One region of the Weizmannia sp. FSL W8-1119 genome, then DNA from elsewhere that is predicted to be linked to it. Evidence: predicted binding sites of a transcription regulator. Region 1 holds the regulator's gene; each other region holds the start of a gene.
The links. Region 1 encodes LexA, which represses DNA repair genes until DNA is damaged. Its sites were predicted from a motif close to CGAACATATGTTCG; they were not measured.

Region 1 (3,379 bases):
CATGCCTAAGTTTACACGTGAAGATATTTTGAAGAATGCCGAAGAACAAAATGTGAAATTCATCCGCTTGCAGTTCACGGATATTTTGGGGACGATTAAAAACGTGGAAATCCCGCTCAGCCAGCTTGAAAAAGCGCTCGACAATAAAATCATGTTCGACGGCTCTTCGATTGAAGGGTTTGTCCGGATTGAAGAATCGGATATGTATCTGTATCCGGACTATGATACATGGGTCATTTTCCCGTGGACCGCTGAGAAAGGGAAAGTCGCCCGTCTGATTTGCGATATTTATAATCCGGACGGCACCCCGTTTGAAGGTGATCCGCGGAATAATTTGAAACGGGTATTGAAAGAAATGGAAGAACTTGGCTTCACGAGTTTTAATCTTGGGCCTGAACCGGAATTCTTCCTCTTCAAGCTGAATGAAAAAAATGAACCGACACTGGAGCTGAACGACAACGGCGGCTATTTTGACCTGGCGCCGACGGACCTTGGCGAAAACTGCCGGCGCGACATCGTATTGGAACTCGAGGAAATGGGCTTTGAAATTGAAGCGTCCCACCATGAAGTTGCACCCGGCCAGCACGAAATTGATTTTAAATATGCGGATGCAGTCAGGGCATGCGACAATATCCAGACCTTTAAACTGGTGGTCAAGACAATTGCACGCAAACATGGCCTGCATGCGACGTTTATGCCGAAACCGTTGTTTGGCGTGAACGGTTCCGGGATGCACACCAATCTTTCGCTTTTTAAAGGAAAAGAAAATGCATTCTATGACCCGAACGATGCAGAACTGCAGCTGAGCGATACGGCATACCAGTTCATTGCCGGCATCATAAAGCATGCGCCGAACTTTACGGCTGTCACGAATCCGACGGTGAACTCCTATAAACGGCTTGTGCCGGGTTATGAAGCGCCTTGTTATGTTGCCTGGTCCGCTCGCAACCGCAGCCCGCTCATGCGGATTCCGGCTTCCCGCGGTTTAAGCACGCGCGTTGAGGTGCGCAGCGTTGACCCGTCTGCCAATCCGTATCTCGCGCTCGCCGTCCTGTTAAAAGCAGGGCTTGACGGCATCGCGAACAAATTGCAGGCGCCGGAACCGGTCGACCGCAACATCTATGTCATGACGAAAGAAGAAAGAGAAGAAGCCGGCATTGTCGACCTCCCGGGCACACTGCTGCAGGCGCTGGAAAACTTAAAATCGGATGATGTAATGGTAGACGCCCTTGGCGATCACATTCTCGAACACTTCCTTGAAGCTAAGGAAATTGAATGGGATATGTTCCGCACACAAGTCCACCAATGGGAACGCGACCAGTATATCGAAATGTATTAAGCAAGAAACCCCTTGAAGCGTAAGGCTTTGAGGGGTTTTTGTTTATCGGGCATTTTTGCGTCGAACGCCCAGAAAAACAAAATGCCCATTAATTGCCCCGATTTTTCCTTCGAAAATAGATTGGAAGCCCAGAAATCCTCAAGTGTCACAGGCATTTTTGCCATCAAACTCGCATATGCTCTATTAAAAAAGAAGCAGCCGAAACTGCTTCTTTTTGATCAGTGCACCATTTGCCTGTACAGCCCGATGACAACGCCGAGAATGGTGACGTTTTTCAATATGATCGGTTCCATTGTCTGGTTTTCAGGTTGCAGCCGGAAGTAGTCTTTTTCCTTGAAAAATCTTTTTACTGTCGCTTCATTTTCATCTGTCATAGCGACCACGATATCTCCGTTGTTTGCCGTCTGCTGGGAGCGGACAATCACATAATCGCCGTTTAAAATCCCGGCATCCACCATGCTGTCCCCTTCAATTTCCAGCATGTAGACGGACTCGTCAGACGGGACAAGATGTTCCGGAAGCGGAAAATACTCTTCAATATTTTCTACAGCGGTAATCGGTATGCCTGCTGTTACTTTTCCGACAACAGGCACATTGACAACATTTTGGGCCGGTATTTCTTCATCATGGTCCAAAATTTCAATCGCTCTCGGCTTTGTAGGGTCGCGCCTGATCAGCCCTTTGCTTTCAAGCCTTGCGAGATGGCCATGGACAGTTGAACTGGAAGCAAGCCCGACTGCCTGGCCGATTTCCCGCACGGAAGGGGGATAGCCTTTTGTTTTGACTTCATGCTTGATGAAATCAAGTATCGCCTGTTGCCGTTTTGATAGTTTTGCCATTATTTCCACCTCGTCGCAGTTTTGTTTGGCACCCGCGCTGCGTACGGGGACGCAAACGGGAGGAATGCCATTATTTGCTATTATTATATCACATTGCAGAAGATAAAACAAACGTAAGTTCGAAAAAATGTTGACGAAAAACAGGCGTTCGTTTTATAATAGAACTGGTGATTGGACGAACGAATATTCGCGGGAGGAAGATGGAGATGTCACGATTATGGAAAAAGTATAACTATGTTATGATTTTAGCAGGGGTTGCGCTTGTTTTCGGATTTTTCATGATTGGAAGTCTGCGGGATCCATCCCCACACTATATCAAAATCAGCGTTACAGAGGGCGAGACGCTTTGGAATATCGCCGGTCAGTATGCAGAACAGGGCAAAATGTCGAGGGAAGCATTTATCAGCTGGGTTGAGCGCCATAATGGGATTAACGGCAACATGATCAAAGCCGGCGAAAAAATTGTCATTCCGGTAGAAAAAAATGAAATCAGGGATGATAAAAGGGAACTTGCGATGAAATCACAATGGGAGACGAAAAAATGAAAGTTGTTTTATATTGCAGAGTAAGCACGGAAAAAGAAAGCCAGGAAACTTCTTTGGCGAGGCAGCGGGAAGAGCTGGAGAAGCTTTCGGATTCCCGCGGTTTTCAAGTGGCCGGGGTGATCTGCGACCGGGCAAGCGGCTACGACCTGGACAGGCCCGGCATCCTTGAACTTCTTGATATCATTGGAAATGAAAAGGTTGACGCCGTACTGGTGCAGGATGAAACACGGATTGGAAGAGGAAATGCAAAAATTGCACTGCTCCATTTTTTATATAAAAAAGGGGTCAAAGTATATTGTTATGCACAAAACGGTGAACTCGAACTTTCGGAATCCGATTCAATGGTGTTGAAAATTGTCAGCATGGTTGAAGAGTACCAGCGAAAGCTGCATAACTTAAAAATCAAAAGGGGGATGGAACGCGCTGTCAGAAACGGCTACCGCCCGGAGAAAAATTTAAAAGGAAAGCGGAATCCGGACGGCAGGGAGAGGAAGGAAGTGCCGGTTGAAGAAATTATCCGCCTGCGGGACAACGGCCTGACTTTTCAGGAGATTGCTGCGACAATGCGCGGTTTTGGCTATCAAGTTTCAAAAGCAACCGTCCACCGGCGTTACAGGGAATATATGGAGGAAACGGGGCATGATCAATAGTACAAA
Region 2 (3,379 bases), 280 kb from region 1:
ATGGAAAGTGAATGCCGAAATAATTGCAGTCGGTTCGGAACTTTTGCTTGGCCAGATCACCAATACAAACGCCACATTTATTGCTGCGCAATTGGCGGAAATCGGCGTGGATGTGTACTATCAGACCGTTGTCGGCGATAACGCAGAGCGGCTCGAAGCGGCAATCCGTACAGCGGAGGGCCGCGCCGATTTATTGATTTTTACTGGCGGGCTCGGTCCGACAAAGGATGATTTAACAAAAGAAACGATTGCATCGCATATCGGAAAAAAACTGGTCACAGACGAAGATGCCATGCGTTCCATCGAACAGTTTTTTATCCGTACAAAACGAAAAATGACGGAAAACAACAAAAAGCAGGCGCTTGTCATTGAAGGCTCGAAAGTGTTTCCGAATGACCACGGCATGGCGCCGGGCATGCTGGCCAAAAGCCGAAACCACTATTACATGCTGCTCCCCGGCCCGCCGCATGAACTGGAACCGATGTTTATCCATTATGCCAGTCCCGCGATCCAGGATGAACTGGAAACGATCGAAAAAATCGAATCGCGCGTTCTCCGTTTCTTCGGGATCGGCGAATCCCAACTGGAAACAGAAATCCGCCAAATATTGGAAACCCAGAGCAATCCGACTGTTGCTCCGCTTGCGAAAGAAGGGGAAGTGACACTCAGGATTACGGCGAAACACCAGTCGGTGGCAACGGCGAACCAAATGATCGATCAAGTGGAAAAAGAGATTCTGCAAATTGCCGGATCGTATTTTTACGGTTATAACGATACGACGTTAATGGAGGCCCTGATTGAAAAACTTTCAGAAAAACAGCTGACGCTGGCCTGCGCGGAAAGCCTGACTGCCGGCAAATTTGCAGCGGAAATGGCGTCCATCCAGGGTGTCAGCACGATGCTGAAAGGCGGCGTTGTTGTCTATTCGAACGAAGCGAAGATGAAGCTTGCCAAAGTGAAAAAAGAAACACTTGACAAGTACGGCGCCGTCAGCAGCCAGTGTGCAAAAGAACTGGCGGAAAATATCCGCAGCATCATGGATGCCGACATTGGCATCAGTTTTACAGGTGTGGCCGGCCCGGACTCCCTTGAAGGCCATCCGCCGGGAACCGTGTGGATCGGCATTGCCATAAAAGGGAAAGAAACGGCCGCCTATCTGTTGGAACTTTCCGGATCCCGGAACAACGTCCGCACGAGATCGGTGAAATACGGCTGCTGGCATTTGCTGAAACTGCTTTAGTCCGAAAGCCGCTTCTGCTCATTGCAAATGGCGGAAGCGGCCTTTTTACGGAAAAAATTTGTTTGCCAAAAATTCAATTTTCGGCCCTTTTTGCCGGGGAAATTTCCATTTTTGCAGGGGAAAAACCCCATTTTTTTGCCGGATTTTTGCAAAAAAGAGACGAATAGGCGTTCGACATTTTGCTTGGCAAACACGGAAAAAACGGGTATAGTATAGATATAGATTTATTGCTTTCAAGAGTCCGTGATGAATAAAAGGAGGAAATTTTGTGAATGATCGTCAACAAGCCTTAGACCAGGCTCTGAAACAAATAGAAAAGCAATTTGGCAAGGGTTCCATTATGCGGCTGGGCGAGCAGACCGACCGGGTTGTCTCCACGATCCCGACCGGTTCGCTTGCGCTTGATATTGCCCTTGGTGTCGGCGGCTACCCACGCGGCCGCGTCATTGAAATATACGGCCCTGAAAGTTCCGGTAAAACAACGGTTGCCCTGCATGCGATTGCGGAAGTCCAGGCACAGGGCGGACAGGCTGCCTTTATTGATGCGGAACACGCACTTGACCCGGTTTATGCCCAAAAGCTCGGTGTCAACATTGATGAACTGCTCCTGTCCCAGCCGGATACGGGCGAACAGGCGCTGGAAATTGCAGAAGCGCTCGTCCGCAGCGGCGCAGTGGACATTATTGTCGTTGACTCTGTTGCTGCGCTTGTGCCGCGAGCGGAAATTGAAGGAGAAATGGGCGATTCCCATGTCGGCCTCCAGGCACGGCTAATGTCCCAGGCGCTGCGGAAATTATCGGGTGCGATCAACAAATCAAACACGATTGCGATTTTCATTAACCAAATCCGGGAAAAAGTCGGCGTGATGTTCGGCAATCCTGAAGTCACACCGGGCGGACGCGCGCTCAAGTTTTACTCGTCCGTACGCCTTGAAGTGCGCCGTGCCGAACAGATCAAACAAGGGAGCGACATTGTCGGCAACAAAACGAAAATCAAGGTTGTCAAAAACAAAGTAGCGCCTCCGTTTAAAACGGCAGAAGTGGATATTATGTACGGAGAAGGGATCTCAAAAGAAGGCGAGATCGTCGATATGGGAAGCGACCTTGACATCATCCAAAAAAGCGGGGCCTGGTATGCTTATAACGGCGAGCGGCTCGGCCAGGGGCGTGAAAATGCGAAACAGTTTTTAAAGGAAAATGCGGATTTGAAAAACGAGATTGCCGCAAAAATCCGGGAACATTACGACCTGGCGGAAGATGCCGGTTCCCATGAAACCGAAAATGCTGCAGATGAAAAGGAAGCTGTGGAAGGACAGGAAGAATTGAATTTGGAGTAACCTATAAGCGCCTGAAATGCTGACCGCATCCAGGCGCTTTTTGCCGTCCTTTTCCACCGGGCTTTTTTGCGCCGCAAAAGCTGCATGGCTGAAAGGGATCAACACAAATTACGATGGCAATCTTTCCGCTTCACTTGACAATAAAAATTCCCACCTTTAAAATTAATATGTATATTTTATTTTTCTAAAAACGACTTTCTCCTGTACGGAAAGCAAACCCTCCCGGAAGTTTCCGGAAGGGAGCCGGTTTTTAATCCGGCAGCTTTTCCGCGTACGGCTGACAGAACATCCTTGTCTTCAGCCGGACCGGGACGAAACGCATGATGTTTTCATGCCTATACACCGGAGGGGATTGCCCCGGGATCGACGTTTTACTTTTTAAGCCAGGCGCTGTATACTGTAAACCTAAGGATTAATGTAACAGCCGACATTTTTTAACGTGGAAGAAGTTCATAGCAAGAGGAGGTGAGATTGATGGAGTCTCTCATATGGATCATCTCCCTTTTGCTTGTCCTTATCGTCGGTGTAGTTGTTGGCTATTTCATCCGGAGATCAATTTATGAAGCAAAAATTGCAGGGGCGAAAAATGCGGCGGATCAGATCGTCGATGAAGCAAAACGCGAAGCTGACCGCCTGAAAAAAGAAGCCCTGCTTGAAGCGAAGGATGAAAATCATAAACTTCGTACGGATATGGAACGGGAATTGCGTGAACGAAGAAATGAATTGCAAAGACAGGAAAACCGCTTATTGCAAAAGGAAGAGAACCTCGACCGCAAAGATGAATCGCTCGATAAGCGTGAATC
Region 3 (3,379 bases), 120 kb from region 1:
TCCTGAAGTGAGGCGTGTCCTTGACTATGCCGTTACCGTCATTCCGCGGAATAAAATCATGATGGGGGCGCCGCTTTACGGGCGCGACTGGAGAATCCCGTGGCGCGCAGGCACAACGGCGCGTACGATCAGCCCGCAGGAAGCTGTTTCCCTGGCGGCACGGTACGGGGCTGACATCCGCTACCACCCGACCGACCAGGCGCCTTATTTCCGTTACACCGATGCATCAGGCCAGCAGCATGAAGTCTGGTTTGAAGACGCGCGCAGCATGCGGGCAAAAATCAATTTGCTGAACGAATACGGGCTGCGCGGAATCAGCTACTGGGTGCTCGGCAATCCGTTTCCCGAAAACTGGGTCGTGCAGCAGGCGCTCATTCAAGCAAGAAAACGGTAATCCACAAAAAACGGACGGATGCTGTTTCATGGAATGCTGCTTTTTGCCGCATTTCCCTGCATCGCCCGTACGAAAACAATCCGCCCGGCAGGCCTTTTCAGGCTTGCCGGTTTTTTTCATGCCTGCTCCACTTCCGTCACCGCGGAAAGTTTGATCGATATCCGCTCCCCTGTCTCCCCTGCCAGCTCCAGCCTTTTTTCAAGCGGCTGGAATTTTGTAATGGTACCGGTGGCTGTAAGAAAATCCCCCGCTTCAAAGAAACGGACCGTAACCGGCACGTGCAGCCGGCAGGCAGATACGAGCATGCGGTTCATCTCTTCAAGCTGCTGCTCATCGAGTTCGGGTTTTGCCTGTTTCTCCTGTTCTTTCTGCCATTTTAAAAGCGCCTGCTTATGCTCGGGCAAAAACATGCGTGACCCTTCCCAAAGTTTGTTGCCGCGCTGCAAGCGGCCGCTCATTTGTAATGCCCTCCTATCTTTTTGGCACGTTCAAGCGCCTGACCGGCCTCAAGCAGCGACACGGCGCGGATGACGGCGCCGGAACCGTATTTCTGCTTGATACGGTCGACCGCATACCCGATCTTTCTTTCCCCCTCCCTGTTTTCAAACAGATCAAGCTGCCGGATAGTATCCCGCGACAGGCGCGACAGCCCGACGCTGATACGGCGGACCGGGTTTTTGTCCCAAAACGAAAGAAACAGCCGGCATGCCGCCCGGTAAACGTCCATTGTCCCGTTTGTCGGTGCCGCAAGCGTCATCTGGCGGTGAAAGCCGGACGGATGTGCATCATCCGCCCCCTGGCAGCCGACCGAAACACAAGCGCCCATGACACCTGAAGTACGCGCCCGGAAACAGACTTCCTCGCAAAGTTCAAGAAGGGCGACTTTGATTTCATGCTCAAAATCGGCGTAGTCGCGCGGCAGTGTCATCGCATGCCCGATCGCTTTCTGCCCGGCGTGCGATTCCCGCAAGACGGGCGACTCATCAATACCGTTTGCCGTCTCCCACAGCACCTGGCCGCCAATCCCCCACCGTTTTTTTAAAACGGCAAGCGGAAAGCAGGCAAGCGCGCCGATTGTATAAATGCCGAGCCGCTTCAGATGCTGCTCCATCCGGCTGCCGACACCGAACATCCTGCCAACCGGCAAAGGCCATAAATGCGTTTTGAGATGATGATGGTCCAGTTCAAAAATGCCGGTTTTGTTTTTCTTTGCAAAATGGTCGCACGCCATTTTCGCCAGCACTTTGTTTGGCCCGATCCCGCAGCGAGCATACACGCCGGTTTCTTCCATGATGTCCCGCTGGATTTGCGCGGCGATCTCGCGCGGCTCCCCGAACAGCCGCCTGCTGCCCGTTACATCCATGAACTGCTCGTCAACTGAATACGGTTCAACCATATCCGTATAGCGGGCAAGAATCGAAGAAATCTGCACCGATACATCGAGATAGCGCTGCATGCGCGGCCGGACGATGACGGCATCCGGGCAGAGCTGCTGCGCTTCCCACAGGCGGAGCGCATTCTTCACGCCGCGCTTTTTCGCGAGCGGGCAGGCAGCGAGCACCACCCCGGACCGGCGCGCCGGATCGCCCGATACAATTACGGGTTTATCCCTGTATGCCGGATGATCGGCTTTTTCCACACTTGCATAAAAAGACTGCATATCGACGAGAAAAATCACACGCTGGCTCATCTTTCAACCCCTCTTACCTTAGAAACTGAACAACCAACACGAACTATAGTTCTTATTCTATTCCTCATTATAAACGAATATACGTTCTTTCGCCAATTGTTTTTTCAGGCAGAGGGGCTATATTTTTCCAAAACGCGCATCACACCGGCTGCTATTTTTTAAAGAAAGCCCGCCGTCCGAGCCTTTCCACAAGCCCGGGGAAAAGCCCATGGATGGCGGCGGATGCATTCATCCATTTTGGCGCATTGATTTCACGCCGGTTTACAAGCATCGTATCTGTAACTTTTTCTGCAAGTTTTTCGGGATCCAGCATCCATTTTTCAATATTTTTCCGGTAAGTGCCGGACCGGTCGGCAATGTCGAAAAAACCGGTTGCAACCGGGCCGGGATGAACGGCTGTCACATAGACGCCGAACCGCGCCATTTCCATGCGGAGGCTATCCGTAAAGCCGCGCACCGCAAACTTGCTCGCCGCATAGACGCTTGATTTCGGGGTCGCCATTTTGGCCGCCTGGGAAGCAATATTGATAATATGGCCGGCGCGGTTTTTTTGCATATGCGGGACAACCGCCTTGGTGCAGGCAATGAGCCCGATGACATTGACATCAAACATCCCCCTGACATCCTCCATGCGGATATCCTGCACTTCATCAAAAACGCCGAAACCGGCATTGTTCACGAGCACATCAATATGGCCGCAGCGGTTATAAATCGTTTCAAAAACAGCAGGAATTTTGCCGTGTTCCGCCACATCACAGCGGACGGCCAGACACGAAACCGGGTAAACTGCTTCGATCTCCGCCTTGATTTTTTCAAGTTTGTCAAGGCTTCTGGCGAGCAGAACAAGGTTAGCCCCGTTTTTGGCGGCGGCAAAGGCGATTTTTTCCCCGAGGCCGCCGGAAGCACCGGTAATCACGACCGTTTTCTTCCGGATCCGTTTATTTGCCATGTTGCCATTTTCTCCCTTCTATCCTGAAAATTTGTGCTTGTCCATTTTTCCTCAGCTGGTGCCGTTTGCCGTGGCATGGATGCCTATTCTGAAAAATGGCGCCGGCTAATTTTCATGCTTACACCCGTCCGGCGTTCATTGCGGCATGCACGCCGGGCACGGATTTTTTATCTGAAAATTCGCGGAATCACCCTTGACAACTCCCCGATTTTTCTTCATAATAAGTAATACCATTTTGATAAGCGATCGGCTGTGACCAGGACCAGTAAGCCGGGCATGATGCAAGAGAGCGGGGTTCTCAGGCTGGAAGACTCCGCCATCCGCTGCCCGTCCGAACCTGCCTGTG

Region 2: the regulator LexA is predicted to act here: its motif matches at 1,401-1,414, upstream of recA (recombinase RecA).
Region 3: the regulator LexA is predicted to act here: its motif matches at 2,159-2,172, upstream of NSQ19_RS08055 (DNA polymerase IV).

Annotation. Positions count from the first base shown of each region.
Region 1 is NZ_JBBOZL010000001.1:1,533,037-1,536,415, reverse strand. It holds gene glnA (type I glutamate--ammonia ligase) at 2-1,339, shown strand; gene lexA (transcriptional repressor LexA) at 1,558-2,178, opposite strand; gene yneA (cell division suppressor protein YneA) at 2,385-2,723, shown strand; gene NSQ19_RS07410 (YneB family resolvase-like protein) at 2,720-3,373, shown strand.
Region 2 is NZ_JBBOZL010000001.1:1,250,962-1,254,340, forward strand. It holds gene NSQ19_RS05975 (competence/damage-inducible protein A) at 8-1,240, shown strand; gene recA (recombinase RecA) at 1,509-2,576, shown strand; gene rny (ribonuclease Y) at 3,051-3,379, shown strand, end outside.
Region 3 is NZ_JBBOZL010000001.1:1,650,480-1,653,858, forward strand. It holds gene NSQ19_RS08045 (LysM peptidoglycan-binding domain-containing protein) at 1-394, shown strand, start outside; gene NSQ19_RS08050 (YolD-like family protein) at 511-852, opposite strand; gene NSQ19_RS08055 (DNA polymerase IV) at 849-2,084, opposite strand; gene NSQ19_RS08060 (SDR family NAD(P)-dependent oxidoreductase) at 2,236-3,033, opposite strand.